Regions from separate parts of the Pseudomonas donghuensis genome, predicted to be linked through region 2. Evidence: riboswitches for the same ligand, from Rfam matches in the RefSeq annotation. Region 2 holds a riboswitch; the other holds the start of a gene.
The links. A riboswitch is a leader RNA that binds a small molecule or an ion and turns the genes downstream of it on or off. The one in region 2 is predicted to bind FMN.
Positions count from the first base shown of each region.

Region 1: linked by a shared signal. The riboswitch ahead of ribB (3,4-dihydroxy-2-butanone-4-phosphate synthase) and the one ahead of BV82_RS07900 (6,7-dimethyl-8-ribityllumazine synthase) in region 2 are both predicted to bind FMN.

Region 1 is NZ_CP071706.1:5,112,276-5,127,777, forward strand. Features, by position in the region: gene BV82_RS23750 (DMT family transporter) at 1-14, shown strand, start outside; gene BV82_RS26480 (DUF6708 domain-containing protein) at 1-1,017, opposite strand, end outside; gene BV82_RS23760 (nucleotidyltransferase domain-containing protein) at 1,067-1,864, opposite strand; gene BV82_RS23765 (RtcB family protein) at 1,904-3,109, opposite strand; gene BV82_RS23770 (slipin family protein) at 3,164-4,309, opposite strand; gene rtcR (RNA repair transcriptional activator RtcR) at 4,907-6,499, shown strand; gene BV82_RS23780 (alpha/beta hydrolase) at 6,570-7,658, shown strand; FMN riboswitch at 7,726-7,869, shown strand; gene ribB (3,4-dihydroxy-2-butanone-4-phosphate synthase) at 7,949-8,599, shown strand; gene BV82_RS23790 (SGNH/GDSL hydrolase family protein) at 8,812-10,017, opposite strand; gene BV82_RS23795 (SGNH/GDSL hydrolase family protein) at 10,017-11,150, opposite strand; gene BV82_RS23800 (MBOAT family O-acyltransferase) at 11,137-12,540, opposite strand; gene BV82_RS23805 (exodeoxyribonuclease VII small subunit) at 12,784-13,026, shown strand; gene ispA ((2E,6E)-farnesyl diphosphate synthase) at 13,023-13,910, shown strand; gene dxs (1-deoxy-D-xylulose-5-phosphate synthase) at 14,057-15,502, shown strand, end outside.
Region 2 is NZ_CP071706.1:1,708,444-1,723,945, reverse strand. Features, by position in the region: gene BV82_RS07910 (aspartate kinase) at 1-598, opposite strand, end outside; gene alaS (alanine--tRNA ligase) at 687-3,305, opposite strand; FMN riboswitch at 3,659-3,810, shown strand; gene BV82_RS07900 (6,7-dimethyl-8-ribityllumazine synthase) at 3,903-4,409, shown strand; gene astE (succinylglutamate desuccinylase) at 4,494-5,501, opposite strand; gene BV82_RS07890 (topoisomerase II) at 5,512-5,802, opposite strand; gene astB (N-succinylarginine dihydrolase) at 5,817-7,166, opposite strand; gene astD (succinylglutamate-semialdehyde dehydrogenase) at 7,191-8,657, opposite strand; gene astA (arginine N-succinyltransferase) at 8,654-9,679, opposite strand; gene aruF (arginine/ornithine succinyltransferase subunit alpha) at 9,754-10,773, opposite strand; gene BV82_RS07865 (aspartate aminotransferase family protein) at 10,906-12,126, opposite strand; gene argR (transcriptional regulator ArgR) at 12,432-13,412, opposite strand; gene BV82_RS07855 (ABC transporter ATP-binding protein) at 13,511-14,275, opposite strand; gene BV82_RS07850 (ABC transporter permease) at 14,342-15,040, opposite strand; gene BV82_RS07845 (ABC transporter permease) at 15,037-15,502, opposite strand, start outside.

The DNA of each region.
Region 1 (15,502 bases), 2.3 Mb from region 2:
AAATTTCACCTTGAAGTAATCCAGCAGGGTTTGCCCACGGCGAAAGGCCTTGCGCACCTCGTCACTTTCTTTGACCAGCGCCTCACTGGGCACCGCCTGCTGATCCACCGGCAATGGCCGGGACCACTCCCGCACCACTTTGGGAAACGTTGCTCTGGGGCGATTGTTGACCCAGTTGGAGAGATGGCACGGCAAGGTCCAGCCACCGAACGCCTGGACGAACAGAAAGCCAAACACATACTGCAGCCACGGAAAGTTGTCGCGATAGCCAATGCGGGCCATATGGAAAAACGCCACCGTGCCCTCTTCAAATTCTTCCGGCGGCGGTTCAGGCAAGGCTGCCGGGCCCTCTTCCATGTAGGCGCGAATCGCCTCCCATTCGGCCACTGCACCGCGCAGGCTGCCACAGGCCACGGTCAGCCACAGGACGTTCCCGTTGTCGGCGTCACGCAGGCCGATCATCAGTTTGAACTCGGGCATCACCGCGTATTCGGTGACCAATTGCCCGGCCGAAACACAGGCGATGACCTCTTCCCAGGGCACATACTGGGGTGCGGCGCCCTTCTTCGGCACCATCGCCACTTCACGTCGCTGGCGATTGAAGCGGATCGGTGGCTGGACGCTGAGCTGGCGCACGGCCAGGCAAAATATGACGACGTACATCAACGCCAGCAGCCCGATAAAACCCCAGATGGGCGGCGATGCGAGAAAGTCGTAGACCCCCTCCCAGAACGGCTCAAGCCTACGCCGCACCCAAGCTCCGAGAAACGCCGTCATCACCACGCAGCTCACCACCCCCATGACGGCGGCAATACCGCAGCGGGCCATGAACTCGAAGTTGCCCCGACCAATGCCGAAGTCCAGGTAGACCTCATTGGCATCACGATGCAAATGCCGGTAGCTATAGGCCTCTACCCCGGTGGGCAAGGGTTTCGGCGACAGGTAGACGATCTGAGTGCCGGAGACTTGCTCGAAGTCTCCGGCATGGGGCAGACGCTGGTATTTGCTGTCAGGCATGAAAACGTTCCGAGTCCTTTCGACAGGGAAGACACGCCAGGCGCGCTTCCTATGAATAACGCCGCACAGTATCGCGCAAATAGTCATCCAGCAGTTGCGTATCACCACGCAGCCTTGGCAAGGTCGGCGAGGTTTCGGCACGCCGCAACTCGCTGTCGATAAACGAGTGCAACAGCATCCGCCGCGGCCCATAGTCGGCTTCGACGGCCTGGCGCTTGATGCGCAACAACTCATCGATCTCGGCGAGCATTTGCGGCTCGCTCAGGGTGCCTGCCAGCAGATCGGCAAAAGCTGTCGGCGGCATGCCCAGGCCCAGGTCGATCCAGCGCACCGCCAACAGCGAACGCAGTACGTAGAGGTACTTCTTGAAGCGCACCTGCGCGCCCTGAAGGAAGTCGCGGTGGTTCTTTTTCGCCATCGACAGGTAGTGGTGCCGCGCCGCCCGGGCACTGTAGAAATTCAGTGCCAGCGCCTGGAGCGACTCCACTGCACCCGGTTCAGCGCGGTACACCAGCGGCGAGCCGAGCCATTCGAGCAGGGTCGGGTTGGAGTTGCGCAGCAGCTTCAAGGTCTTGCGCAGCTCCCAACCGCTGATGTCCAGCTCGTCGGTCAGCGGCCGCTCGATGACGTCGCGCGGCTCGTCGACGCGCAGGTACCAGTCCTGGCGCGGGACGTAGATGAAGCGCACATCGAAGTCGCTGTCGGTAGAGGCAAAGCCCCAGGCGCGGCTGCCGGATTCGCAGGCATAGAGCACAGTAACGTCGTGCTCGCGCTCGACCCGGCGCAACTCGTCAAGCACCCACTCGCGCATGGCCCCGGGCAATGGGTGACGGTCTTCCTTGTTCATGTTCGTGTCCTTGCAGTCGGGCGCCTCAAGGCGCCCTCTCTAACCTTTGACGCACACCACCTGACGCAGGGTGTGCACCACTTCCACCAGCTCGCGCTGGGCTTGCATCACCGCGTCGATGTCCTTGTAGGCCATGGGGATCTCGTCGATCACGTCCTTGTCCTTGCGGCATTCGACATGGGCGGTGGCGCGTTGCTGATCCTCGACGGTGAACGCCTGCTTGGCCCGGGTGCGGCTCATCACCCGCCCGGCGCCGTGGCTGCAGGAGCAGAACGATTCCTCGTTGCCCAGGCCGCGAACGATGAAACTCTTCGCCCCCATGGACCCGGGAATGATCCCCAGCTCGCCCTTCTGCGCCGACACCGCACCCTTGCGGGTGATCAGCACGTCGTGGCCAAAATGCCGCTCGCGCTGCACATAGTTGTGGTGGCAGTTGACCGCTTCGAGGTTGGCCTCGAAGGGCTTGCCGATCACCTTGCGCGTGGCGGCGATCACCGCGTGCATCATCAACGCGCGGTTCTGCCGGGCGAAATCCTGGGCCCACTCCACCGCTTCGACGTAGTCGGCAAAGTGCCGGCTGCCCTCTTCGAAATAGGCCAGGTTACGGTCCGGCAGGTTGGCGATGTGTTGGCGCATGTCGGCCTGGGCCAGTTCGATGAACAGGTTGCCGATGGCGTTGCCGACCCCGCGCGAACCGCTGTGCAACATCAACCAGACGCAGTTGGCCTCATCCAGGCAGACCTCGATGAAATGGTTGCCGCCGCCGAGGGTGCCCAGGTGCTGGCGGTTGTTGGTCTTCTCCAGCTTCGGGTACTTATCGGTGATCGCCTTGAAGCGCGCGGCCAGGTCGTGCCAGGCGTGGTCGGCGAGCGCCGGCACGCTGCCCCAGGCGCCCTGGTCGCGACGGCCAAAGGTCTTGCCATGGGGCACCGCTTTCTCGATTGCAGTGCGCAGGCCATGCAAGTTGTCCGGCAGGTCGCTGGCGGTCAGCGAGGTGCGCGCAGCGATCATGCCGCAGCCGATATCGACGCCGACCGCCGCCGGGATGATCGCGCCCAGGGTCGGAATCACGCTGCCGATGGTCGAGCCCTTGCCCAGGTGCACATCGGGCATCACCGCCAGGTGCTTGAAGATGAACGGCATCTTCGCGGTGTTCAGCAGTTGCTCACGGGCGCCCTCATCCACCGGGACGCCGTCGGTCCAGAGCTTGATCGGCTTGCCGCCGGCCACTTCGAGAATGTTCATTGTCGTACTTCCACTTTAATCTGTTGCTGCCGGGCCGCTGGGGCCCGGCAAATTTCATCCGGCCTTGATGCTGACCAGTCCATTCAACACCTGATCCAGGCCGCCGAACACCGAAATCCGGTCGATGCGCTCCGCCACCCGCTCCAGGGTTTCCAGCTCCTTCAGGCGCAGGGCCGTCGGGTTATCTTCCATGACCTTGGCGGTATTGAGCAGCGAACGGGTCGCCGAGGTCTCTTCACGGCGGCGGATGACGTTGGCTTGCGCCGCTTTCTCCGCCTCCACCACCTGCGCCAGCAAGGTTTTCATCTCGCCCGGGAGGATGATGTCGCGTACCCCCAGGCCGCTGACTTCGATGCCGCTGCCAATGAGCTTGTCCTGCAGGTACTGGCTGACCGAATCGTCGATCAACTGCTTGTTTTCCAGCAGCTCGTCGAGGGTACGAGTACCCACCGCCGCCCGCAGGCCGAACTGCACCTCGCGGTAAAGATGCTCCAGCGGCTTGCTCAACTGCGCGAACGCACCGAGCACATCGCTGTAGCGCCAGTTGGCCGCAAGATTCAGGCGCAGGCTGACCTTGTCGCGGGTGAGGATCTCCTGCCCGCTGATTTCCATGGCCTGGATACGCATATCGACCAACTCGACACTGACCTGGCGGTTGAAGCGCCAGAAGCCGTACTGCCCGGCTCCCAGCAACTCTTCCACCACGCCATCGACCTTGAGCACACCGACGTGGAACGCCGGCACCGCCGACAGCAACACCGCCTCCAGCCCGGCCAGGCTGCGGCCGCGCAATTTGGGCTGGTTAAGCTGGGCCACCAGGCTGGTATCCAGGCGATAGGTCTGGCTCAGGTCGATGCGCTGCAGGGTCTGCGCGCTCTGGCCTTTCCAGTACAGCTGGCGACTGCCCGGGGCCAGCAACTCGACCAGGGCGCCGTCTTCAAAACGCAGGCCGGCTTCGTTTTCCGCCAGGTCCATGCGTTCGAAATACTGCTCGACCAGAGCCGGCTCGCTTTGACGCAGGTAGCCGGCCAGGCGATGTTCGAACAGTGAAGTATTGAGGCTGAAGGTCTCGACCGTCAGCCGGTTGTGCAGGTCGAAACGCTTGTGCACGCCAGGTTCGAGAATCGACACAAAGTCGCCTTCGCAGAACAGCAGGCCGCGTTCGTTCTTTTTCACGATAAAGCGTTTCAACAGTTTCATCTTGGTCATCCTGTGCAATTAATCCTTGGTGCCGGTGTTGCCAAAGAGCCGAGCGTTGCGGGCGTGGCCCGGAGGAGCCAGTTGCCGGGACATCCTGTCCACTGACCGCGTCCTGCGGTCCGGCAACTGCCTTGCTCCGGGCCCGGCCGGCAAGCCGGGCAAATCGGCGGTGGGCGTTGTGCGCTCCTTGCGCACCTTGCAGCCTTCCCTGGCTACGCCCCACCGGCGGGTACAACATTCGAGATACCTTGGAGGGTATGTAAGGTTCGAGTCAGGCCTCGAGACCAGCGTCTCCGTGAGGAGCCACGCTATCGACTGCTCGTTGCGGCGGCGGCATGCACGACACCTACACCTGGGGTGGGCTCGTGCACCGGCGGGGACATAAACCCCGTCCCGTTGGCCAGCTTGGCGATGCGGTCGAGGGAGATATTGCGAGGGGCGTGCCAGGTTTCAAAATCAGAATCAAAAATATTTTTATCTTATTGATTTATAAGGAATTTATTTTTTAGGCCGTAAATTTTAGGCTCCTCCGCCCCCACATAAATCAATTTATTTATATATGATGAGATACGTATTTATCTTTTGAGCTAAACAGACATGGGCAAACGCAGCGTCGCCATCGGCTTTCTCGGCACCACCCTTGATCGCAACGGCAAGGGCGCGGCGCGCTGGCAGCGCTGGCGACCGACCATCAGCCTGTGCCAGCAAGCGCACACGCCTATCGATCGCCTGGAACTGATCCACGGCACCAGCGCCCGCGATCTGGGCCTGGCCGAGCGCATACGTGACGACATCCAGAGCATCTCGCCACACACCGAGGTGCGCCTGCAGCCCATGGTCCTGCGCAATCCCTGGGACTTCGAGGAGGTCTATAGCGCGCTGCACGACTTTGCCAGCGCCTACCCTTTCGATACCGAGCATGAGGACTACCTGGTCCACATCACCACCGGCACCCACGTGGCGCAGATCTGCTGGTTCCTGCTTACCGAAGCACGCTACCTGCCGGCGCGACTGATCCAGACCTCGCCAGCCCGCGGCAAGGAGGACACCGCCGACCCGGCCGGCACCAGCACGCTGATTGACCTCGACCTGTCGCGCTACGATCACATCGCCTCACGCTTCCAACGCGAGCAGGCCGACAGCCTGAACTTTCTCAAGGCCGGTATCGCCACCCGCAACGCCGCCTTCAACCGCTCCATCGAGCAGATCGAACGAGTGGCCCTGCGCTCGCGGGCACCGATGCTGCTGGTCGGCCCTACCGGCGCCGGTAAATCCTTCCTGGCCCGGCGCATCTATGAACTCAAGCGCGGCCGCCACCAACTGGAGGGCCGCTTTGTTGAAGTGAACTGCGCCACCTTGCGCGGCGACGGCGCCATGTCGGCGCTGTTCGGCCACAGTAAAGGCGCCTTCACCGGCGCCCAGAATGCCCGCGACGGTTTGCTGCGCGCCGCCGATGGCGGCATGTTGTTCCTCGATGAAATCGGCGAGCTGGGCGCCGACGAGCAGGCCATGCTGCTCAAGGCCATCGAAGAAAAGCGCTTCTTCCCGCTGGGTTCGGACCGCGAAGTGGAAAGCGACTTCCAACTGATCGCCGGTACCCACCGCGACCTGCGCAGCCGGGTGGCCGAAGGGCTGTTTCGTGAAGACCTGTACGCCCGCATCAACCTCTGGACCTTCGAGCTGCCGGGCCTGGCCGGGCGCCGCGAAGACATCGAGCCAAACATCGATTTCGAACTGCAGCGCCATGCCCGCGAGCAGAACCGCCAGGTGCGCTTCAACCTTGAAGCCAAGCGCCGCTACCTGGCCTTTGCCAACTCGCCACAAGCCCGCTGGGCCGGCAACTTCCGCGAGCTGTCGGCCTCGATCACGCGCATGGCGACCCTGGCCGACAGCGGGCGCATCGACGAAGCGCTGGTGCTGGAGGAGATCGGGCGCCTGCAACGCGCCTGGGGCCTGGAGCAGGGAGCGAATCCGCTCGATGCATTGCTCGGCGACAAGGCGCTGGACCAGTTCGACCGCCTGCAACTGCACGCCGTGCTTAATGTATGCCGCAACGCCCGCACCCTGTCCGAGGCCGGGCGCCAGCTGTTCGATGTGTCGCGCCTGGAGAAAGACAAACCCAACGATGCCGACCGCTTGCGCAAGTACCTGGCGCGCTTTGGCCTGGACTGGAATCAACTCAAGGACTGACCAGGGTGCTAGAATTCGCGCCCTCTTCGGCCGCACCTGGCCGAGCACTACCGGAAAAGGACTCTCGGCCATGTCATTGCTGACAGCTACCCGCCTGCACCTCTGCTCCTTCGGCCTGCTGGCCGGCCTCAGCCTCGCTGCCACCACCGCCTACGCCGACGAAGCCACCGACCAGGCCCTGCACAAGGGCCGCTGGCAAGGCATGGCCGCCATGGCCAACCTGTACCTCAACGACGCCACCCCGGCCGAGTTCATGGACGCCGGCGACAAGGAAAAGAGCGAGCACGACAACTATGCCGGCGCCCTGGCCTTCTACCTGACTGCCGCCCGCCTGGACCCGAAGAATGCCTTCGCCGCCTACCAGGCCGCTGCCGCGCTGTCGTCCATGGACAGCCCGGAACTGGCCGCGCAGTACCTCGACGAAGCCCGCGAGCGCGGTTTCTGGCAAGCCGTGATCCTCAAGGAAGACGACGAGCTGGAGCCAATGAAAAATGACCCGGCCTACCAGAAGCTGCTGCAGACCGCCGAGAAAAACTACCCGACCCAGGCCAAGGACGCCGGCCTCGCTGCGTTCAGCATCCCTGAAGGCAAGGCGCCGGCCGGCGGCTGGCCGGTGGTGGTATGGCTGGCAGGCTTCGGCACCGAAGGCGTCAATGGCACCAACATGCGTGCTGACCTGGTCGGCGACAAGGCGGTGCTGGTGGCATTGAATGGCACCCTCAAGCGTGATGCTCACCAGTTCATGTGGCAGCAGCATTCGGTTGAGCCGACCGAACAGGCGGTAGCCGCAGCCCTGAAGAAACTGGAAAAAGACACCCGCATCGACCGCTCGAAAGTCGCCCTGATCGGCTTCTCCCAAGGTGCCGAACACGCGGCGCACCTGATCGCCCAGTACCCGCAGAACTACAGCGGCGCAGTACTGTTGTCGCCAGGCGGCTTCAAGATCCCGTTCACCGTGCAGAAGGCCAAGGACAAGCGCCTGGTCGTGGTCCACGGTGCCCAGGAGCATGAAAGCAACCTGCAACTGACCGCTACCACCGAGAAAGCCTTCGCCAGCAACAACAAGGTGCAGAGCCATGAACACCCTGAAGGCCACACCTTCCAGGATGACTGGCGCAAGGTCTACCCAGGCTACCTGGATTACGCCCTGGGCCTGTGAGGTCCGAATTAGACCTAGGTCGTAAGGCTGGGACTTGCAAACCTGATGGCACTCTGATGTATGCTTGGCCGGTCTTCAGGGCGGGGTGCAAGTCCCCACCGGCGGTAAATCGAAAGATGAGCCCGCGAGCGCCTCGGCCTTTGGCCGAGGGTCAGCAGATCTGGTGAGACTCCAGAGCCGACGGTCATAGTCCGGATGAAAGAAGGCGTCAGGTCAGGGCCAAAATGCGCCCTGGCGCACGCATTTTGTTCGCCCTGAAACGTTCATCGATCACTTACGAGGAGCGTTTCATGTCCCCTTTGCACCGCAAGCAATTCCCTAACGTCGCTGCTGCTGTCGCCGCCTACCAGGCCGGTAAACCCGTGCTGTTGCTGGATGACGACGACCGCGAGGACGAGGCAGATATCATTGCCGCCGCCGAAAACATCAGCCTGGAAACCATGGCCATGATGATCCGCGATTGCAGCGGTATCGTCTGCCTGTGCCTGGATGAAACCACCGTTGACGAGCTGTCGCTGGCACCGATGGTACCGAACAACCGCGCGCGCCATGGCACCGGTTTCACCGTGACCATCGAAGCGGCTGAAGGTGTATCCACCGGCGTCTCGGCCCAGGACCGCATCACCACCATCCAGGCCGCACTGGACTCGACCAGCGCAGACATGCGCATTGTCAGCCCTGGCCATGTGTTCCCCCTGCGCTCGCGCGATGGCGGCGTACTCACCCGCCGCGGCCACACCGAAGGCTCGGTAGACCTCGCACGCCTGGCGGGCTTGCGCCCGGCAGCGGTGCTCTGTGAACTGATGAACCCCGACGGCAGCATGGCCCGTGGCGAGCAGGTGGCGGTGTACGCCAAGCAATACTCGCTGCCGGTTCTGACCATTGACGAGCTGGCGCGCTACCGCCAGGCAGCGCTGACCCCGGCACTGGAAAGCGCCTGAAAAATTTGTGTTCGAGAAAATTTACAGCCTTGCAGACAGCTACTAAGGTGAATGCAGAGGTGTGAATTGCGGCTGATTCAAGGCAGCCGTATCGTGCTGAGCGGGTGCAGTGACATGCACCCGGATCTGCCTCTATTGAAGAGGCGGGAAGACGACTTCATGGGGCCCCGCAAGCCAACCCGAGGTTGTCCCCGCCTCTATTTTTTTCTGCCTTACTTCAAGCCCAGCTGCGTGCGCAAAAAGTCATGCAGGCCTGCAGCGCTTTTCTTGTAGCCGTCCGCAGTCAGGTGCACCAAATCCCCCCGGGCCAGGCCCGAAGCCTGCCAGCCGGCAATTGAGCACTGCCCTCCCATGTACGCTTGCCAGTCCCAGAACAGGGCATTGGCCTGCTTGGCCGCCTGACGCTGGATACGGATCACCTGGGCCAGTTGCTGCGGTTGGCGCGCGGCGCAGCTGCGTGCCTTGCGCTGCTTGATCGAGTCCGGCGGACCAACCAGCAGCACCACTGCCCGCGGCAGGTCCTGGCGCAGGCGCTTGAGGGTATTGCGCAGTTGCGTCTGGTACAGGGCGAGGTCAAGGGTGTCATCGAAGGCTTCGTTGGTGCCGTAGGCAAGAATCACCAGGTCCGGGCGCAGGGTCTTGAGGTTGTCCTGCCAGCCAGCCTGCCACTTGTCTTGCACCTCAAGGCGCGCGCCATTGATGCCCAGCGCCGAATAGATCACCCCGGCATTCTTCTGGCCCTGGATATACCAGCCACCCAGCAGCGTGCCGGGCCGGCTGTTGAGGGTCAGGTCCAGCGGCAGGCCAAGGTTGCCGACCTGCGGGCCGAAACGCCATTGCCCGCCGGTTGCCGCCAGCATGCGCTGGTTGCGCCCGCGGCCGTCGCGCAGCACCAGGGTGCTGCTCTCCCGTGCCTGGTACAGGGCCTGGACTCGATAGCGCTGCGCAGTGGGCTCACGAGCCTCGATACGCACGCTGGGGTTGGCCGCCATCGGCACCGACAAGTACCCCCCGAGCGGGAACTGGGTACTCTGCTGATTACGTGCCGACACCAGCTCCCACTGACGCTTGGCAGTTTTCAGAATGACCTGCTCATAGCGGGTGCCCGACACGGGCGTGGCGGCGATCAGGCCGATACCACCGTCGCCATAACGCGCTTGCAACAAGCGACGCATCTCGCCGCTGAACAGGTCTGCGGCGGTGTGCGAGTCGCCAAACTGGATGATATTGATTGGCGCGCGATTGGCGTTCTTGAACTTGCCCGCCAGCACCGCCAGGTTGCCATCGACGCGGTGGGTCGGGGCCTTGGCCGCCGAGGTGGCGGGCCTGGCCGTGGTATTGACCGCCGCCACCGGGCTACAGCCCGGCAGCGCACAGATCAGCAGGGCCAGCCCCAGAATGTTGTGCAGTCGACGCATCAGTGTCCCGTTACAGTGAGGCCGGGAAAGGCGATCATCGAGAGAATTCGTTCCGAGATCAGCTTCTGTCCGGTGGTGGTGAAATGAATGCCGTCATCGACCCGGGTCTTGATCCGCTTGCCCTGGCTGTTCTGCAAGGTATAGGAGAAGCTGTCGTCGTTGTAACCGAGCACCGGGTTGGCCGAGACGTAATGCTGTTGATACAGGCCAGTCTGCTGCTCATAGAGCCCGCTCAGGTAAGCCATGGCAGTAGACAGCTTGGGCTTTTGCATGTTCGGCGGGCCGACCCAGATCACCTGCACATTGTGCGCGCGGGCCTGGTCGAGGATCGAATCGATACGCTGGCGGTAGGTGACTTCCCACTCCGGCGATTTGAAACGCAAAAACGGCTTGCCCTTGCCCTGGGGCATGTCCCAGGGGTCGTTGGGGCCGAGGAAGATTACCATCAGGCGAATGTTCGGCTCGCTTTCCAGGGTCTTGGCCACGGTCTGCGGCCAGTTGAAGAACCCAGGATAGGCCAGGCCAGTGCTTTGCCGGCTGAGATTGACGCTCTTGATCTGGTAGCGCTTGCGCAGGCTGTTGGCCAGGTGCGGAGCAACGCCCTGCATCAGCGAATCGCCAACCAGGAATACTTCATCGCCGGCCGCCAGGGACACCACGGTACCCGCTTGCAAGGGCGCCTGGGCGACCTGCGCTGCAGGTGCAGGTGCAGGTGCAGGTGCAACAGCAGGTGCCGCGACCTTGACCGCAGCCGGCTTGCTGACGGGGGCGGGGACGGCAACCGGCGGCTTGTCCAGGTGCACCGCAACCACCTGAACCGGCGCGGGCAGCTCGACGGTGTCGCTGGCCTCAACCTTGGCCACCAGCACCGGCTCGCTACGTTTCTCCAGGCTGTCGATGAAGCTGTCGCGGGCATCGCCCAGGGCATGGGTCAGGTTGCCACCCAGGCGCCAGGCCGGGCTCTGCCCGAGCACCGGCAATTCGCAGCTCTGGTGATACTTCTGCTGGCAATACAGGCTGATCGAATCCTGGTTCAGCCAGAACAGCAACAGGGTGGTGATGACAATGGCGTACAGGGCCTTGGCCGCGCCAGTTTGCGCGGCCAGCAAACGACCGGCATTAGAAGCTTGCATAGATGAACCCCGGCACGCCCGATTGCGAAGCAAAAATGACCAAGGAAATGAACAACCCCAGCGGTATCGGATACAGCTGCCAGGGCAAGCGCGTGGTGGTTGCGAAAAACTGGCGCAGCAGCGCCAGCAACTGCGGGTAGACAGCGACATACAGCACGCTCACCAGCAACAGCAGGCCGGTGCTGGAGAACAGCCCCTGAAGGCTCAGCCCGCCGATACCGGCGAGCATCTCCATGGCTTCATCGAGGCTCGCGCTGCGAAAGAAGATCCAGGCGAAGGCCACATAGTGGAAGGTCAGCAAGCGCGCCGCCAACCCCGCGCCCGGCCAGCGCATCGGCTGCGGCAAGATGTAGGTCGAGGCCTTGTACAGCGCCAGGCCGATACCGTGCAGCGCGCCCCAGATAATGAAATTGATGCTCGCCCCGTGCCACAGGCCGGAAATCAGCATCGCCAGCAGCATGTTCAGGTTGCCGCGCCACACGCCCTGGCGGTTACCACCCAGGGGGATGTAGACATAGTCGCGAATGAACAGCGACAGGCTGATATGCCAGCGCCCCCAGAACTCCTTGAGGTTGTGCGCGGCATAGGGGGCATTGAAGTTGTCAGGCAGGCGAAAGCCCAACAGCAAGGCGATGCCGGTAACCAGGTTGGTGTAGCCGCTGAAGTTGAAATAGATCAGGAAACTGTAGCCATACACGCTCAGCAGGATCTGCTCGGGCGAATAGCTGCCCGGGGTCTCGAACACCGGGTCGACCCATTCACTGGCCAGCCAGGCACTGCAAAAGAACAGCTTTACCACCGCCAGGGCGATCAGGCCCAGCGCCCGTTGCGGCTCCAGCACTTCACGGATGCGGCTTGAGCGAATCTGCGCCAGCATGTGGCTGGCGCGATTGACCGGGCCGGCAATCAGGCTGGGGAAGAACGCCAGGTACAGGGCCAGGTCAAACGCTGAGGCCGAGGGCATCTCGCGGCGGTTGATCGACACCAGGTAGCTGACCGAGTGAAAGGCATAGAACGACAGACCGATCGGCACCAGCACTTCCAGCACCGGCAGCGACACCTCCAGCCCGGCACTGGCCAGGGCGCCCTGCACGCCGCCGACAAAGAATTCCTGGTACTTGAACAGGTAGAAGCAACCCAGCACCAGCAGCAACACCAGCAAATAGCTGAAGCGCCGGCCGGGATAACGCTCACCGACCAGGCCGAGCAGGTACACCAGGGCACTGTAGCCAAGCAGGATATACAAGGAGTTGAAGCTGAAACTGGCCACCAGGCCATAACTGGCCGCCAGCAGCAGGACGTTCTGCAGGCGAACGCTCCAGCACAGGCTCCAGTAGACGATGAAAAACAGTGTGAAGCAGAGGCCGAACTCGATCGAAAGGAAGCTCACAACGTAGTCCATTACGTGACAACAGAAATAGGAGGCTTCACCGCGAGAAACCCGCGGGGTAAAGCGGGCGCGATTATGGCAGAGAGCCACAACCCCTCACAATGCGAGCTCTGCAGAAAAATCAAGACTTCACCGGCGGCCTTTGTGCAACAGAATGCGACGAAAGATCGCCCCTATCGATTTGCTCCCCCCGCCCCGCTCTGCTAGTGTCGCGCCGTTTATACTGCCACCGAGACAGCCGCCATGGCCCGAAAAAAAGCCTCCATTGATTTCGAGCAATCCCTCGCCGACCTGCAGGCCCTGGTCGAGCGCCTGGAGAACGGCGAGCTGTCGCTGGAAGACTCGCTGACCGCCTTTGAACAAGGCATCAGCCTGACCCGCGACTGCCAGAGCGCCCTGGCCCAGGCCGAACAGAAGGTTCAGGTATTGCTCGAGCGCGACGGAGAGCTGGCCGCCGAGCCGTTCGATGCGGACCAGCCAGAATGATCGGCGCATACCAGGCCAGCTGCCAGGCACGGGTCGACGCCGCCCTCGAGCAACTGTTTATCGCCCCCTCGGTGGAGCTCACCCGCCTGTATGAGGCCATGCGCTACAGCGTCATGAACGGCGGCAAACGGGTTCGCCCACTGCTCGCCTATGCCGCGTGCGAAGCCCTCGGCGCCGCCCCGGAACAGGCCAACGGCGCGGCCTGCGCGGTCGAGCTGATTCACGCCTATTCGCTGGTGCACGACGATTTGCCGGCCATGGACGACGACGACCTGCGCCGTGGCCAGCCAACCACCCACAAGGCTTTTGACGAAGCTTGCGCGATTCTCGCCGGTGACGGTCTGCAGAGCCTGGCCTTCAGCGCCCTGCTCGACCCGCAACTGAGCCCGCAGCAGGACAGCATCCGCCTGGCCATGGTCCAGGCCCTGGCGCTGGCGGCCGGCCCTGCCGGCATGGTCGGCGGCCAGGCCATCGACCTGGGTTCGGTGGGCCTCAAGCTCGACCAGACGGCGCTGGAGTTCATGCACCGGCACAAGACCGGCGCGTTGATCGAGGCCAGCGTCAAGCTCGGCGCCCTGGCCAGTGCCCGCGCCGACCAGACCCAGCTCAAGGCCCTGCAAACTTATGCACAGGCCATCGGCCTGGCCTTCCAGGTCCAGGACGATATCCTCGACGTCGAAAGCGACACCCAGACCCTGGGCAAGCGCCAGGGCGCCGACATCGCCCGCGACAAGCCGACCTACCCGGCCCTGCTCGGGCTCGACGCGGCCAAGGCCTACGCCCTGGAACTGCGCGACCAGGCCCTGCATGCCCTGCGTCCGTTTGACGCGGCGGCCGAGCCGCTGCGCGAGCTGGCGCGCTACATTGTCGAGCGCCGCAACTAAGCAGCACTGGTATCACCGAGCAAACCCCTGTGGGAGCCGGCATTGCCGGCGATAGGGGCCAAAGGCCCCTGCTCTACCAGTCAATGGGCAGCCAACACCGCAATAAGGTAAACTGCCGCCACTTCATATCTATAACGATTCGCCTGATGCCCACGACGTTTCAAGAGATCCCCCGCGAACGCCCGGTCACGCCGCTGCTTGACCGTGCCGATACGCCTGCCGGCCTGCGCCGCCTGGCTGAAGCCGACCTGGAGAGCCTGGCCGACGAGTTGCGCCAGGAATTGCTCTATACCGTTGGTCAGACCGGCGGGCATTTCGGTGCCGGCCTGGGCGTCATCGAGCTGACGATCGCCCTGCACTACGTCTTCGATACCCCGGACGATCGTCTGGTATGGGACGTCGGTCATCAGGCCTATCCGCACAAGATCCTCACCGGTCGCCGCCAGCGCATGCACACCCTGCGCCAGAAGGACGGCCTGGCCGCCTTCCCACGCCGCGCCGAAAGCGAGTACGACACCTTTGGTGTCGGTCACTCCAGCACCTCGATCAGTGCTGCCCTGGGCATGGCCATCGCCGCACGCCTGCAGAACGATCCGCGCAAGTCCATTGCCGTGATCGGCGACGGCGCACTGACCGCCGGCATGGCCTTCGAGGCGTTGAACCACGCCCAGGAAGTCGATGCCGACATGCTGGTGATCCTCAACGACAACGACATGTCGATTTCGCGCAATGTCGGTGGCCTGTCCAACTACCTGGCCAAGATCCTCTCCAGCCGCACCTACTCGAGCATGCGTGAGGGCAGCAAGAAGGTCCTCTCGCGCCTGCCGGGCGCCTGGGAAATCGCCCGCCGCACCGAAGAGTACGCCAAGGGCATGCTGGTACCCGGCACCCTGTTCGAAGAGCTGGGCTGGAACTACATCGGCCCGATCGATGGCCACGACCTGCCGACCCTGATCACCACCCTGCGCAACATGCGCGACCTCAAGGGGCCGCAGTTCCTGCACGTGGTGACCAAGAAGGGCAAGGGCTTCGCCCCGGCCGAAGTCGACCCGATCGGCTACCACGCGATCACCAAGCTCGAGCCTGTGGACAAACCCGCCGCCGCGCCGAAAAAAGCCGGCGGGCCAAAGTACTCCGCGGTATTCGGCCAATGGCTGTGCGACATGGCTGCGGCTGACCAGCGCCTGGTCGGCATCACCCCGGCCATGAAGGAAGGCTCCGACCTGGTGGCCTTCAGCGAGCGCTACCCGGATCGCTACTTCGACGTTGCCATTGCCGAACAGCACGCGGTAACCCTGGCGGCGGGCATGGCGTGCGAAGGTGCCAAGCCGGTGGTGGCGATCTATTCGACCTTCCTGCAGCGTGCCTACGACCAGTTGATCCATGACGTCGCGGTACAGAACCTCGACGTGCTGTTCGCCATCGACCGCGCCGGCCTGGTTGGCGAAGACGGTCCGACCCATGCGGGCAGCTTCGACCTGTCGTTCCTGCGTTGCATCCCCGGCATGCTGGTGATGACCCCGAGCGACGAGAACGAGCTGCGCAAGATGCTCAGCACCGGCCACCTGTACAACGGCCCGGCCGCCGTGCGC
Region 2 (15,502 bases):
TCTCTTCAAAGGTGATCTTGTCCAGGCGCTGGGCCTGGGCCACCACGCGCGGGTCGGTGGTGTAGACACCATCGACATCGGTGTAGATCTGGCACTCGTCAGCCTTCAGCGCTGCCGCCAGGGCCACGCCGGTGGTATCGGAGCCACCACGACCAAGGGTGGTGATGTTGCCGTGCTCGTCGACACCCTGGAAACCTGCGACCACCACCACGCGGCCGGCCTTGAGGTCGCCACGGATTTTCTGATCGTCGATCTGCAGGATACGCGCCTTGTTGTGCGCGCTGTCGGTGAGGATCCGCACCTGGTTACCGGTGTAGGACACCGCCGGAATACCGCGCTTGATCAGGGCCATGGCCAGCAAGGCGATGGTCACCTGCTCGCCGGTGGAGACGATCACATCCAGTTCACGCGGAACCGGCTGATCGCTGATCTTCTTGGCCAGGTCGATCAGGCGATTGGTTTCACCGCTCATCGCCGACAGTACAACCACCAGGTCATCGCCGGCTTCGCGGAACTTCTTGACCTTGTCGGCAACCTGCTCGATTCGCTCGACTGTGCCGACCGAGGTACCGCCAAATTTCTGTACGATCAACGCCATTTCAAAGCCGCCTCAGCCCATGAAGGGCACCCAATAAACATTCAAACGACGCCATGGCCCGCCACTAGACAGCGGGCCGATGTACGCCTTAAACGCCCTGCTCCACGAATGGCACGGTCAGGGCCAGCGCGTTGTCCAGCGCTGCGGTGTCTACGCCACCACCTTGCGCCATGTCCGGACGACCACCGCCCTTGCCACCCACCGCGGCAGCGGCTTGTTTCATCAAATCACCGGCTTTGAGTTGGCCAGTCAGGTCCTTGGTCACACCGGCAACCAGTACGACCTTTTCCTCATGGACACTGCCGAGCAGGATCACTGCGCGGCCGAGTTTGTTCTTCAGCTGATCGACCAGCGCCAGCAGCGCCTTGCCGTCCTGGCCATCGAGACGCGCGGCCAGGACCTTGACGCCCTTGACCTCGACGGCTGCGTTGGACAGGTCGTCGCCAGCAGCGCTGGCGGCCTTGGCCTGCAGTTGCTCCAGCTGTTTTTCCAGCTGGCGGTTGCGCTCGAGCACGGCCGAGAGCTTGTCGATCAGGTTGTCGCGACTGCCCTTGACCAGTTGCGCGGCTTCCTTGAGCTGCTCTTCGGCAGCGTTCAGGTACGCCAGTGCGGCAGCGCCGGTGACCGCTTCGATCCGGCGTACGCCGGAGGCCACGCCACCTTCGCTGATGATCTTGAGCAGGCCGATATCACCGGTACGCTTGGCGTGGATACCGCCGCACAGTTCGACGGAGAAATCGCCGCCCATGCTCAGCACCCGCACGCTGTCGCCGTACTTCTCGCCGAACAGCGCCATGGCGCCCTTCTGCTTGGCGGTTTCGATATCGGTCTCTTCGGTTTGCACCTCGGAGTTCTTGCGCACTTCGCGGTTGACGATGTCTTCCAGGGCCTTGAGCTGCTCTGGCTTGACCGCCTCGAAGTGACTGAAGTCGAAGCGCAGGCGCTGGCTATCGACCAGCGAGCCCTTCTGTTGTACGTGATCGCCCAGCACCTGGCGCAGCGCCGCGTGCAGCAGGTGGGTGGCGGAGTGGTTCAGCGAGGTGGCGTGCTGGACATCGGCATCGACGCGGGTCTGCACCTGAGTACCGACGACCAGGGTGCCGCTGGCCACCACACCGTGGTGCAGGAAGGCGCCGCCGGTCTTGGTGGTGTCGCGCACGTCAAAGCGCACATTGCCGGCCTGCAGGTAGCCGGTGTCACCGACCTGGCCGCCGGATTCGGCGTAGAACGGCGTGCGGTCGAGGATGACCACGCCCTCCTCGCCTTCGCCCAACTGTTCGACGACTTTACCGTCCTTATAAAGAGCAACGATGTTGGCGCTGCCTTCGGTGGCGCTGTAGCCGGTGAACTCGGTGGCCACATCGACCTTGACCAGGGTGTTGTAGTCCAGGCCGAAGGCGCTGGCGGAACGGGCGCGCTCACGCTGGGCTTCCATCTCGCGCTCGAAGCCTGCCTCGTCGATGGTCAGCTCGCGTTCGCGGGCGATGTCGGCGGTCAGGTCCATCGGGAAACCGTAGGTGTCGTACAGTTTGAACACCACGTCGCCCGGTACCACGGTACCCTTGAGCTCGGCCAGGTCCTGCTCGAGGATCTTCAGGCCCTGCTCCAGGGTCTTGGCGAACTGCTCTTCTTCAGCCTTGAGCACGCGCTCGATGTTGGCCTGCTGCTGCGTGAGCTCAGGGAAGGCTTCGCCCATCTCGGCCACCAGGGCGGCAACGATCTTGTAGAAGAAGCTGCCGGTGGCGCCCAGCTTGTTACCGTGGCGGCAGGCGCGACGGATGATGCGGCGCAGCACGTAGCCACGGCCTTCGTTGGACGGCAGCACGCCGTCGGCAATCAGGAAGCTGCAGGAACGGATGTGGTCGGACACCACCTTGAGCGACGACTGCTCCTGGTTGGCGCAGCCAATGGCGGCGGCCGAAGCGCTGAGCAGGTTGCGGAACAGGTCGATCTCGTAGTTCGAGTGCACGTGCTGCATGACCGCACTGATACGCTCCAGGCCCATGCCGGTATCCACCGACGGCGCTGGCAGCGGGTGCAGCACGCCATCGGCGGTGCGGTTGAACTGCATGAAGACGTTGTTCCAGATCTCGATGTAGCGATCGCCATCTTCTTCCGGCGAGCCGGGTGGGCCGCCCCAGATGTCGGCGCCGTGGTCGTAGAAGATCTCGGTGCACGGGCCGCACGGGCCGGTATCGCCCATGGTCCAGAAGTTATCGGAGGCGTATGGCGCGCCCTTGTTGTCACCAATGCGCACCATGCGCTCGGCCGGCACGCCGATCTCTTTGGTCCAGATGTCGTATGCCTCATCGTCGCTGGCATAGACGGTGACCCAGAGTTTCTCTTCCGGCAGGTTCAGCACCTTGGTCAGGAAGGTCCAGGCGTAGGTGATGGCGTCACGCTTGAAGTAGTCACCGAAGCTGAAGTTACCCAGCATTTCGAAGAAGGTGTGGTGACGGGCGGTGTAGCCGACGTTTTCCAGGTCGCTGTTCTTGCCGCCGGCGCGCACGCACTTCTGGCTGCTGGTGGCGCGGGTGTAGGCGCGCTTTTCCTGACCAAGGAAGCAGTCCTTGAACTGGTTCATCCCCGCGTTGGTGAACAGCAGGGTCGGGTCGTTGCCCGGAATCAAGGAGCTGGAGGCAACTCGGGTGTGTCCCTGCTCTTCGAAGAAGCGAAGGAAGGCTTCACGGATTTCTGCGCTTTTCATAGGTTCTTCCACGGAAACGGCGGCCTTAAGGCAAATGCTTGCGTCAAATTGACGAAACGACGGCAAAGGGCCGCATTATATCGGGCCTTCGGCTTGGGTGCAGTGTGTTTATGCTATAGAAACCGTCAATTGGACGGCCTGCAACGACAACGACAGCGAAAAACCGCTCACCGCCACCCCGCCGGGCCTCTACGGGCCTGATTTTGATCTGGTGACACGGTATTACTGGGGCCGCACACAGCAATTGGCAAGGTTTCCCGGATGAAATGTCATTCATCCGGGAAAAAACGTTAGCAGCCTATACGTTTACCTGACATCTGTGCTAATAATTCCCCGCCGCCGAGTATCGACGGCAACGTTCTCAGGGCGGGGTGCAATTCCCCACCGGCGGTAATTGCGCGCAACGCGCATAGCCCGCGAGCGCTTGCAGGCCAGCCTGCAAGGTCAGCAGACCCGGTGTGATTCCGGGGCCGACGGTCATAGTCCGGATAAAGAGAGAACGGGATAGGTGCAGCCGCGCCTGTCGTTGTGCACCTGCACGGCGAAATCCCCTTCGATCCAGCGCCCTGTTTCTCATACAAACAGGAGTCCGTTTCAATGCAACCCACCGCAATCGATAGCAAGAACCCTTCCCACGAGCGCATCGCCTTCATCCAGGCCTGCTGGCACAAGGAAATTGTCGACCAGGCACGCAAGGCCTTTGTCGAGGAAATGGGTAAACAAGGCTATCAGGCCAGCGACATCGACTTCTTCGAAGTCGGCGGCGCCTTCGAGATCCCCCTGCACGCCAAGCTGCTGGCCCGTGGCGGTCGCTACGCCGGTATCGTCGCCGCCGGCCTGGTGGTCGATGGCGGCCTGTACCGCCACGAGTTCGTTGCCCAGTCGGTGATCAGCGGCCTGATGCAGGTGCAACTGGAAACCGAAGTACCGGTGTTTTCGGTGGTGCTGACCCCGCACCACTTCCATGCCGGCGATGAGCACCAGAACTTCTACTTCGAACATTTCCTGGTCAAGGGGGCCGAGGCGGCCAAGACCTGTGCCGATACTTTGCAGAAGTTGCGCGCTCTGCGCCGCAATGAAGTGCCACAGAAGATGGCCGGCTGAGAATGCCGCTGGAGGAGCGGGCTTGTCCCACGATGCGATGCAGCAGGTAGATCGCAATCGCGGGGCAAGCCTGCCCCCACTCAATCAGCCCAGCTGTTCGGGGTTGGCGGGGACGATCAGGATCCCCGCCCGAAGGCCATTCTTGACCTTGGGGTTGGGGAAGATGATGCGGGCGCCCTGCTCCTCGACGATCCAGCGCGTATCGGCGATGTCCTCGGCCAGCAAGTAGCCTGGCTCAAGCTCGGAGAAGTTCTCGATATCCGCGGGCAGGTTCAGACGAAAGTGCTCGCTGTGCTTGATGATTTCGCGAGCCACGCTGAACAGCTGCAAACCATCCAGTGCTTCAGGCGCTTCAGGCTCAGTGCCTTCAATGATCTGTTTCAGGCGGGTTTCCAGGCGCTCGAGGTTGACCTGAGCGTTTTGCCCGAACGGCCGTGCCTTGCCCAGCTCCAGGGTAAAGGCTTCGGCCTCAAGCTGCTCATAGGTATAAGCGGTGAAGGTGATCGAGACCTTGCTTTGCAGCAGCACCGCCTCCATGCCGGCCGCGCCCAGGCGCGCCAGCTCGCGGCGCGAATGCTGGCGACCGTCCTTGTACGGATAGAGGGCGAACTGCTCGATCTTCGACCCGCGAATGGCAGTGTGCAGGTCGTAATGCAGGCGACTGCGCCCAGGGATGCTGAAGAAAGTCGCCGCCAGGCGCTCCAGTTCACAGGCACGCAGGGCTTCGGCACCACTGGTCTGATCGTGGCGGCCATTGAACAGGCGGTTGACGTCCTGCTCGATGTAACGCTCACCGCGGCGAATCGCCTCGGGGTTACCGAACAGGAAGAGAATACGGGCACAAGGCTTGAGATCGCCACGGGCGATGTCGTGCAGCAGCCGATCGAGCAACTCGATCGGTGCGGTTTCGTTGCCATGGATGCCTGCCGACAACAGCAGGTCCAGGCCATTGTCACGGGCTTCGGGTGGGCGCACTTCGAGGGCGCCCTCACCGAGCCAGCGCATACGTACGCCGTCGACAGTCAGCTGGGTCTTCTCTGCCGGTTCGCGACCGGCCAGGGTCAGTTCAAGCAGTTTGCCGAGGGCGAGCATGGGCTATTCCTTAGTGATGGTGGCCGCAATCAGGACCATGGACGTGATCATCATCGTCGCCGGCATCGGCCGGTTCCATTTCCAGCTGCAGGCTCACCAGGTTGGTGGCCAGTGGGCGCAGCAGCAGGTTGGCGTACTCGGTGTCGTCTTCTTCGACGTCGACGCCGATCAGCAGCTGACCACGGCCATCCTGCTGAATCCATACCTCCTTGCCTTGCCAGACCACCGCAAAGCGGGTGCAGGAAGTTTCCAGCTGGGTACCATCGTCATCTTCAAGGATCAGCTGCAGGGCGTCGGACATAGTCGAATTCTCTCTCAAGGTTGGAGTTGGAACGGATAGACCGAACCCAGTTTGAGGATCTGGGTCAGCTCATCCAGTGCCGTACGACATTCCAGCAACAGCTGCGGATCGGCCAGGTCGGTTTCGCTCAGGCGATCGCGGTAGTGCTTGTCGACCCACTGGGTCAGGGTGTCGTACAGCGGTGCGGTCATGATAACGCCTGGATTGACCGCCGCCAGTTCCGTTTCATTCAATGCCACGCGCAAGCGCAGGCACGCCGGCCCGCCGCCGTTCTGCATGCTCTGCTTGAGGTCGAAGACCTTGACCTCGCCAACCGGCCCGCCGGCGCTGGTCAGGGCGCTCAAATAAGCCCAGACCCGCTCGTTGTTGCGGCACTCTTCCGGCACGATCAGCAGCATCGAACCATCGGCGCGAGACAGCAACTGGCTGTTGAACAGGTAGGAACGCACTGCGTCCTCTACCGTGACAGCCGAGCGCGGTACGCAGATCGCCTTGAAGTTACCGCCCCGTTTAGCCAGTTTAGCCTGCAGTTGGGCAAGCATCGCCTCCGTCTCGAGGAAGGCGTCCTCGTGGTAGAACAGCACTTCGCCGTTACCCACCGCGATCACATCGTTATGGAACACGCCCTGGTCGATCACCGCCGGGTTCTGCTGGGCGTAGACCACACCCTCCTCGCTCAGCCCGTGCAGGCGTGCGACGGCTTGCGAGGCTTCGAGGGTCTGGCGCGCCGGGTACTTCTGCGGCGCCGGATAACGGGTGTCGAAGGCGCTGCGGCCATAGACGAAGAACTCGACGCCGGCCTCGCCATAGCTGCGGCAGAAGCGCGTGTGGTTGGCCGCGCCTTCATCACCGAACTGCGCCACGGCCGGCAGCGCCGCGTGGTGGGCAAAGTGCTGCGAATTGGCGAACATGGCGCCGAGCACGCGACTGGTTGTCGGGTGCTCGATGCTGCGGTGGTATTTGCAGTTGAGGTTGGCGGCGGTGAAATGCACGCGGCCGTCAGCGGTGTCGGCACTCGGGCTGACCGTGGCGGCGTTGGCCACCCACATGCTCGATGCCGAGCAACTGGCGACCAGCAGCGGCATGGCCTCTTTGGCTGCCCGCTCGATCACTTGCGCGTCAGTGCCGGCAAAGCCCAGGCGACGCAACGCGGCCACGTCCGGACGCTCCTGCGGGGCCAAAACACCCTGCTGGAAGCCCATCTCCATCAACGCCTTCATTTTCGCCAGGCCCTGACGCGCCGCTTCCCGCGGGTTGGACGCCTGCTGGCTGTTGCTTTGCGAAGCAACGTTGCCGTAGGACAGCCCGCCGTAGTTGTGCGTCGGTCCGACCAGACCATCAAAATTCACTTCAAACGATTTCATCGGCAAGGCTCCGTGGACCTTTTGTTATAGGGAGACGCCTGGCGTCAGTGTGGCGGGCAGGGTCAGGCTGGCGGTCTCCAGCGAGGCTACCGGGTAAGCGCAGTAATCGGCCGCGTAGTAGGCACTGGCGCGGTGGTTGCCGCTGGCCCCCACACCACCGAATGGCGCGCTGCTGGCGGCGCCGGTCAACTGCTTGTTCCAGTTGACGATACCGGCACGGCTTTGCAGCCAGAAGTACTGATAGCGCGCGTGGGAATCGGACAACAGGCCGGCTGCCAGGCCGTACTGGGTGTTGTTGGCCTCGGCGATCGCCGCATCGAAATCGCTGTAGCGAATCACCTGCAGCAGCGGGCCGAAGAATTCTTCGTCCGGGCGATCCGCTACCGCGCTGACATCGATGATGCCTGGGGTCAGCAAGGCCGCCGTGGCCTGCGGCTGGGTCATTTGCAGCAGCGCGATACCGCCGTTGCCCAGCAGTTGCGCCTGTGCATCGAGCAATGCCTTGGCCGCGCCCAGAGAGATCACCGAGCCCATGAACGGCGCCGGCTGCTGATCAAACGCACCGACAGAGATGTTCTTGCTCACCTCGACCAGCCGCTTGAGCAGCGCATCGCCCCAGGCGCCTTGCGGTACCAGCAGGCGGCGCGCACAGGTGCAGCGCTGGCCGGCGGAAATGAACGCCGACTGGATAATGGTGTACACCGCGGCGTCCAGGTCTTTGACCTCGTCGACCACCAGCGGGTTGTTGCCGCCCATCTCCAGGGCCAGGATCTTGTCCGGACGCCCGGCGAACTGCTGGTGCAGCAGGTTGCCGGTGCGGCTGGAGCCGGTGAAGAACAAGCCGTCGATGCCCGGGTTGGCGGCCAGGGCCACGCCGGTTTCGCGGGCGCCCTGGACCAGGTTGAGCACACCCGCCGGCAGGCCGGCCTCGATCCAGCACTTGACCGTCAGCTCGGCGACTTTCGGGGTCAGCTCGCTCGGCTTGAACACCACGGTGTTACCGGCCAGCAGCGCCGGCACGATGTGACCGTTGGGCAGATGGCCGGGGAAGTTGTACGGGCCGAACACCGCGACCACGCCATGGGGCTTGTGCCGCAGCACGGCGGTGGCATCGGCCAGCGGGCCGCTCTTTTCACCGGTGCGCTCGCGGTAGCTCTGTACCGAAATCGCCACCTTGTTGACCATGCTGGTCACTTCGGTCGCAGCTTCCCACAGCGGCTTGCCGGTTTCTTCACCGATGCAGCGTGCCAGTTCGTCGGCATTGGCCTTGAGCGCGGCGGCAAAGGCCTCGAGCACGCTGATGCGCGCGTCCAGCGACTGCAGCGCCCAGCCGGCAAAGGCCTGGCGTGCGGCCTTGACCGCACTGTCGACCTGCTCGGCATTGGCGCCCTGGCCTTGCCAGACAACCTGTTGGCTGACCGGATCGAGCGATTGCAGCGCTTCACCCTGCCCTGCCTGCCAGCTACCGGCGATAAAGTGAGTCGTCATTATTTGGCCTCCCGGGCAGCGGACAGTGGTACGGCACGCACCTGGTCACCGGCGCTCAGGCGCAGGCGTTTGGCGGTCTGTGGATCGACCACCAGGGTGCCGGCCGCCAGGCGCGCAGGTGCGGCGGTGATGCGGCAGTCTTCGCGCTTGCGGTTGTGGATGATGAAAGGGGTTGCGTCGTCGCCCGGGGTGCCAACGGCCAGTACCAGCGCCTGGCTGTCGTGCACGGCGCGGATCTTCGACGTTTCGCACTCCACCGCGGGGCCCGCGTCGAAGATGTCGACATAGCCCTGGTAGCTGAAGCCTTCGCTCTTGAGCATTGCCAACGCAGGCTCTGTGTCGGTATGCACCCGGCCAATCACACTGCGCGCCGCTTCCGAGAGGAAGCAGGTGTACAGCGGGAACTTGGGCATCAGCTCGGCGATGAAGGCCTTGTTGCCAACGCCGGTCAGGTAGTCGGCCTGGCTGAATTCCATCTTGAAGAAGTGCCGGCCCAGGCTTTCCCAGAACGGCGAGCGCCCCTGCTCATCGGACATGCCGCGCATTTCGGCGATGATCTTGTTGCCGAACAGCTCCGGGAACTCGGCGATGAACAACAGGCGCGCCTTGGCCAGCAGGCGGCCATTGAGACCACTGCGGTGATCGCCACGCAAGAACAGCGAGCACAGCTCGGAGTTGCCGGTCAGGTCGTTGGCCAGGAACAGGGTGGGGATTTCCCGATAGATGTTCAGTTCCTGGGACGCGCTGACGGTCAGGCCGACCCGGTAGTTGTACCAGGGCTCACGCAGGCCCACCGCACCGGCGATGGCGGAGATCCCCACCACCACGCCTTCGTCGTTTTCCAGCACGAACAGGTAATCGGCATCGCCACGCTCGGCTTCGCCACGGAAAGTCTTCTCGGCCCAGCCGACCCGGTGTGCCAGGCGCTCTTCGTTGGCCGGCAAGGTGGTCAGGCCGGTGCCGGTGCTGCGCGCCAGCTCGATCAGCGCGGGTAAATCGCTGCTGCGTACGGGACGAACGATCATGCTATCTCCTCGGGCGGCGGCCTTGGGCCTGCCGCAAAACTCGACCTGGGTGCTCGGTTATCGAACCGCAGGGATCAAACCGCGACCAGACGCACGCTGGCGCCTTCGCCGACGCCCAGGGCTTCGGCGGCTTCAAGACTCAGGCTGACCGGCTTGCCAGGTGCCCAATCGAGCTCCAGCAGCACCGCACGGTAATCCTGCAACTGGCCGTTGCAGACCAGGTACGGGCGCCCACCCTTGCTGGCGGTATCGTCCAGCTTGACCGGCATCACCCGGCTCTGGGCAATCGAGCGGATCCCGGAAACCCGCGCATGCAGGGTCGGACCGCCGTCGAAAATGTCGATGTAGTGATCGGTCTCGAAGCCTTCGCGCATCAGGATGTCGAAGGTGATCTGCGCCCGCGGGTGTACCTGGCCCATGGCCTCTTGCGCGGCATCCGGCAGCAGCGGCACGTAGATCGGGTAATGGGGCATCAGCTCGGCCAGGAAGGTCCGGCTCTTGAGACCGCACAGGCGCTCGGCCTCGGCGTAGTTGAGGTCGAAAAAGTTGCGCCCGATGGCGTCCCAGAACGGCGAATCGCCATGTTCGTCGCTGTAGCCGACGATCTCGGTCACCACCGATTCGGCAAAGCGCTCCGGGTGGGCGGCCATGAACAGCAGGCGGCCACGGGAGTTGAGCTCGGCCCAGCCGCTGCCGACCAGTTCCGGCAGCACGTAGAAGCTGGTCAGCAGGCTGTTGCCGGTCAGGTCGTGGCACTGCGACAGGACGTGAATCTTGTTGTGGATCTTCAGCTCCCGCGACGCATGCACGAAGGTCTCGTTACGAAAGCTGTAGAACGGCTCGGAATAGCCGGCCGAGGCAACGATGGCCGAACAGCCGACCAGCTTGCCGGTGCTGCTGTCTTCGAGGACGAAGAAATAGCTCTCCTCGCCATTGAAGCTGACTTCGGCAGCGAAGGACGTTTCCGAGGCGGCAATCTTGTCGCTCAGGCGACCGGCATCATCCGGCAAGGACGTGACACCAATGGGGCTGTCTGCGGCAAGACGCTGTACTTCGCCCAGATCAGCCATTTGCGCGGGGCGCATCACCAGCATGGTGTCACTCCTTTCGGGAAAACAGGCCGACATCCGCCGGCTCAGAGAAAAACAGCAGGCGCCCGCAGGCACCTGCTCTGGAATTCGGTTTCACCGGCCCCGCAGGGCCGATGAAAGGACCAAAGGCTTGAATCAGCCCTGAGTCAGTTTTGCCGCAGCACGCTCGAAACGGTCCAGGCCTTCGTCGATATCGGCATCTTCGACCACTAGGCTCGGGGCAAAACGCACCACGTCAGGGCCGGCTTGCAGCACCATCAGGCCTTCTTTCTCGGCAGCATTGAAGACGTCCTTGGCCTTGCCTTTCCAGGCTTCGGACAATACGCAACCGATCAGCAGGCCAACGCCACGCACCTGGGTGAACAGGCCGTACTTCTCACCGATCTGCTCCAGGCGCGCCTTGAACTTCTGGTGCTTGGCCTTGACGCCGGCCAGCACTTCAGGGGTGTTGACCACATCCAGCACCGCATTGGCTACGGCACAGGCCAGTGGGTTGCCGCCGTAGGTGGTGCCGTGGGTGCCGACGGTCAGGTGCTTGGCCAGTGCTTCGGTGGTCAGCATCGCGCCGATCGGGAAACCGCCGCCCAGGCTCTTGGCGCTGGAGAGGATGTCCGGGGTCACGCCGTAGTGCATGTAGGCAAACAGCTCGCCGGTACGGCCAACGCCGGTCTGCACTTCGTCGAAGATCAGCAGCGCGTTGTGCTTGTCGCACAGCTCACGGGCGCCTTGCAGGTAGGCAACGTCTGCCGGCACCACACCGCTCTCGCCCTGGATCGGCTCGATGACCACGGCGCAAGTCTTGTCGGAGATCTGCGCTTTCAGCGCTTCCAGATCGTTGTACGGCACGTGGCTGATGCCAGTGATTTTCGGCCCGAAACCGTCGGAGTACTTCGGCTGGCCGCCGACGCTGACGGTGAACAGGGTGCGCCCGTGGAAGCTGTTCACGGTGGCGATGATCTCGTGCTTCTCGGGGCCGAAACGGTCGTGGGCAACACGACGGGCCAGCTTGAACGCGGCCTCGTTGGCCTCGGCGCCGGAGTTGCAGAAGAACGCGCGGTCGGCGAAGGTCGCGTCGACCAGCTTGTGCGCCAGGCGCAGGGCCGGCTCGTTGGTGAACACGTTGGACACGTGCCACAGCTTGTTGGCCTGCTCGGTCAGGGCGCCAACCAGCGCCGGGTGGGCATGGCCAAGGACGTTAACGGCGATGCCGCCGGCGAAATCGATCAGCTCGCGGCCCGCCTGATCCCAGACGCGGGAACCCGCTCCACGGACGGGGATGAAAGCCGCCGGTGCATAGTTGGGGACCATCACCTGGTCGAAATCGGCGCGTTGCACCGGAGCTTGCTCAACGGACATCGGAGTCTCCTGAAGAGGAACGCCTGCCTGGAACTGGCGAGCGATGGGGGGATTGTAAGGACAGATCGGCGCCTGACCTTGCCGCCAAGCGACAACTTCTTATAGCGCCAAACCCTGTTTTACCAAGGCTTTCGGCAATGCGACAAATAGGATCGCAAAGGCGCAGTTTAAACGGTGTGAGGGATGCGGGGACACAACTGTATTCGGGCTGCTGCGCAGCCATCGCCGGCAACGCCGACTCCCACAAGGGACTCTGCATACACAACAACAGCGGGAGCCGGCGTTGCCGGCGATAGCAGCGGCGATCAACCGCGCTCGGCGGGCACCGAAGACAGTTCGAACGGGCTGCTGCTACGTCGCTGGTTGCGATCTTCACGCGGCGTTGCGCCAAAGAAGTTGCGATAGGCACTGGAGAAATGCGGCCCCGAGGAGAAGCCACAGGACAGCCCGATCTGGATGATCGACTTGCTGGTCTGCATCAGCATCTGCCGTGCCTTGTTCAGGCGCAGCTCCAGGTAGTACTGGCTCGGCACGCGATTGAGGTATTGCTTGAAGATCCGCTCCAGTTGACGACGCGATACACACACATGCTGGGCGATCTCGTCGGTGGTCAGCGGCTCTTCGATGTTGGCTTCCATCAGCAGCACGGCCTGGGTCAGCTTCGGATGGCTGGAGCCGAGACGGTTTTGCAGCGGAATGCGCTGGCGCTCGCCGCCTTCGCGAATTCGCTCGACCACCAGCTCTTCAGACACCGCACCGGCAAGCTCGGCACCATGATCGCGAGCCAGCACCGCCAGCAGCAGGTCGATGACCGACATGCCGCCGCACGCCGTCAAACGGTCCCGATCCCAATCGAACAAGTGGCTGGTGGCAATGACCTTGGGGAAGCGCTCGGCGAAGTCATCCTGCCAGCGCCAGTGCACCGCAGCCCGATAACCATCGAGCAGGCCCAACTGCGCCAACGGGTAAACCCCCGCCGACAGGCCGCCGACCACGCAACCGGCACGCACCAGCTGCTTGAGTGCGCTGGCCAGGCTCGACGCCACGGCCTGGGGCGGCTCGTCAGCCAGCAAAAACAGCTTCTGGCAACCTTCGAGCTTGCCGGCCCACGGCTCGCCCGGCAGGCGCCAGGCACCTTCGCTAGGTGCTTCAGCCTGCAGGAACGACAGCTCGTAGACCACTTCCGGATGAACCTTCTGGGCAACCCGCAACACCTCTTCCGCCAGCGCCAGGGTCAGGGCCTTGGTGCTGGGCCAGATGAGAAAACCGATTCGCTGGGTGGTCATGGGGTGCGGTCCGAAACCTGAAAAAGGTCAAGAAGTTAGAGCCTGGTCATGCTGCGCGTACGATGCAGCATGACCCATTTTGGTGCAAAACGGCAATCTTACTTCAGGCTGCCCGAAAGGAACTGTTGCAGACGCTCCGATTGCGGGTTGACCAGCACTTCGCGCGGGTTGCCGCTCTCTTCCACCAGGCCCTTGTGCAGGAACACCAGCTGGTTCGACACCTCGCGGGCAAAGCCCATTTCGTGGGTGACCACGACCATGGTCCGGCCTTCCTGGGCCAGCGACTGCATGACCTTGAGCACATCACCGACCAGCTCCGGGTCGAGCGCCGAGGTCGGCTCGTCAAACAGCATCACCTCCGGCTCCATGGCCAGCGCCCGGGCAATCGCCACGCGCTGCTGCTCGCCACCGGACATATGCCCAGGATAGGCGTCCTTGCGGTGGGCGACACCCACCTTGGCCAGGTAATGCTCGGCTTTTTCCAGGGCGTCTTTTTTCGACATGCCCAGCACGTGCACCGGCGCTTCGATGATGTTTTCCAGCGCGGTCATGTGCGACCACAGGTTGAAGTGCTGGAACACCATCGACAGGCGCGAACGCATGCGCTGCAACTGCTTGGGATCGGCGGCCTTGAGCGCGCCGTCCTTGTTGGCCACCAGCTTGAGTTCTTCGTTGTTGAGCAGGATCTTGCCCGCGTGCGGCTGCTCAAGCAGGTTGATGCAGCGCAGGAAAGTACTTTTGCCCGAACCGCTGGAGCCGATGATGCTGATCACGTCGCCTGCCTTGGCCGCCAGGGACACGCCCTTGAGCACTTCGTGACTGCCGTAGCGTTTATGCAGATCTTGGACTTCGAGTTTGTACATGCTGTCGATTCTCACAAAGCAGTCAGTCTTGAGCTAACGCTCAGGGCGAAATAATAGGCGCAGGCCTCAGTGCTTGCGCGGCGCCAGGTAGCCGAGCCAGCGGCGCTCGGCCAGCTTGAACAGGCGCACCAGAATGAAGGTCAGGCACAGGTAGAACACGCCGGCAGTGATGTAGGCCTCGAACGGCAGGTAGTACTGGGCGTTGACCGTGCGCGCCGCACCGGTGATGTCGATCAGGGTGACGATCGACGCCAGGCTGGTGGTCTGCAGCATCATGATCACTTCGTTGCTGTACTGCGGCAGCGCCCGGCGCAGGGCCGATGGCAGGAGGATGCGGCGGTACATCTTGACCCGCGACATGCCCATGGCCTTGGCCGCCTCGATCTCGCCGTGCGGCGTGGCCTTGAGGCTGCCGGCGATGATCTCGGCGGTATAGGCGCTGGTGTTGATGGCAAAGGCCAGGCAGGCACAGAAGGTCGCACTGGACAGCCACGGCCAGAGGAAGCTTTCCCGCACCACTGCGAACTGGGCCAGGCCGTAGTAGATCAGAAACAGCTGCACCAGCATCGGCGTGCCGCGGATCACATAGGTGTAGAGCCAGGCGCTCATGTTCACCAGCGGCTGCTTGGACACCCGCATCAGCCCCAGCGGGATGGCCGCCAGCAAACCGAACAGCAGCGACAGCGCCAGCAGCTTGAGGGTGGTCAGCAGGCCGCTCAGGTACAGCGGCAGCGCTTCCCAGATGACGTTGTAGTCGAAAATCATAGATCAGCCGCCTTTACGCCAACCGAGTAGCGCTTCTCGAGGTAACGCAGGGCCAGCAGCGAAACACTGGTGATCACCAGGTACAGCGCCGCTACCGCCAGGAAGAAGGTGAAAGGCTCGCGGGTGGCGTCGGCCGCCTGCTTGGCCTTGAACATCATGTCCTGCAGGCCGACCACCGAAATCAGTGCGGTAGCCTTGGTCAGGACCAGCCAGTTGTTGGTGAAGCCAGGGATCGCCAGGCGAATCATCTGCGGCACCAGCACCCGGAAGAAAATCTGCAGGTTGCTCATGCCATAGGCCATGCCGGCTTCGGCCTGCCCCTTGGGAATGGCCATGAACGCGCCACGGAACGTTTCCGACAGATAGGCACCAAAGATGAAACCCAGGGTGCCGATACCCGCCATCAGCGGATTGAGGTCGATATAGTCGTCAAAGCCGAGCAAGGGCGCGACGCGGTTGAGC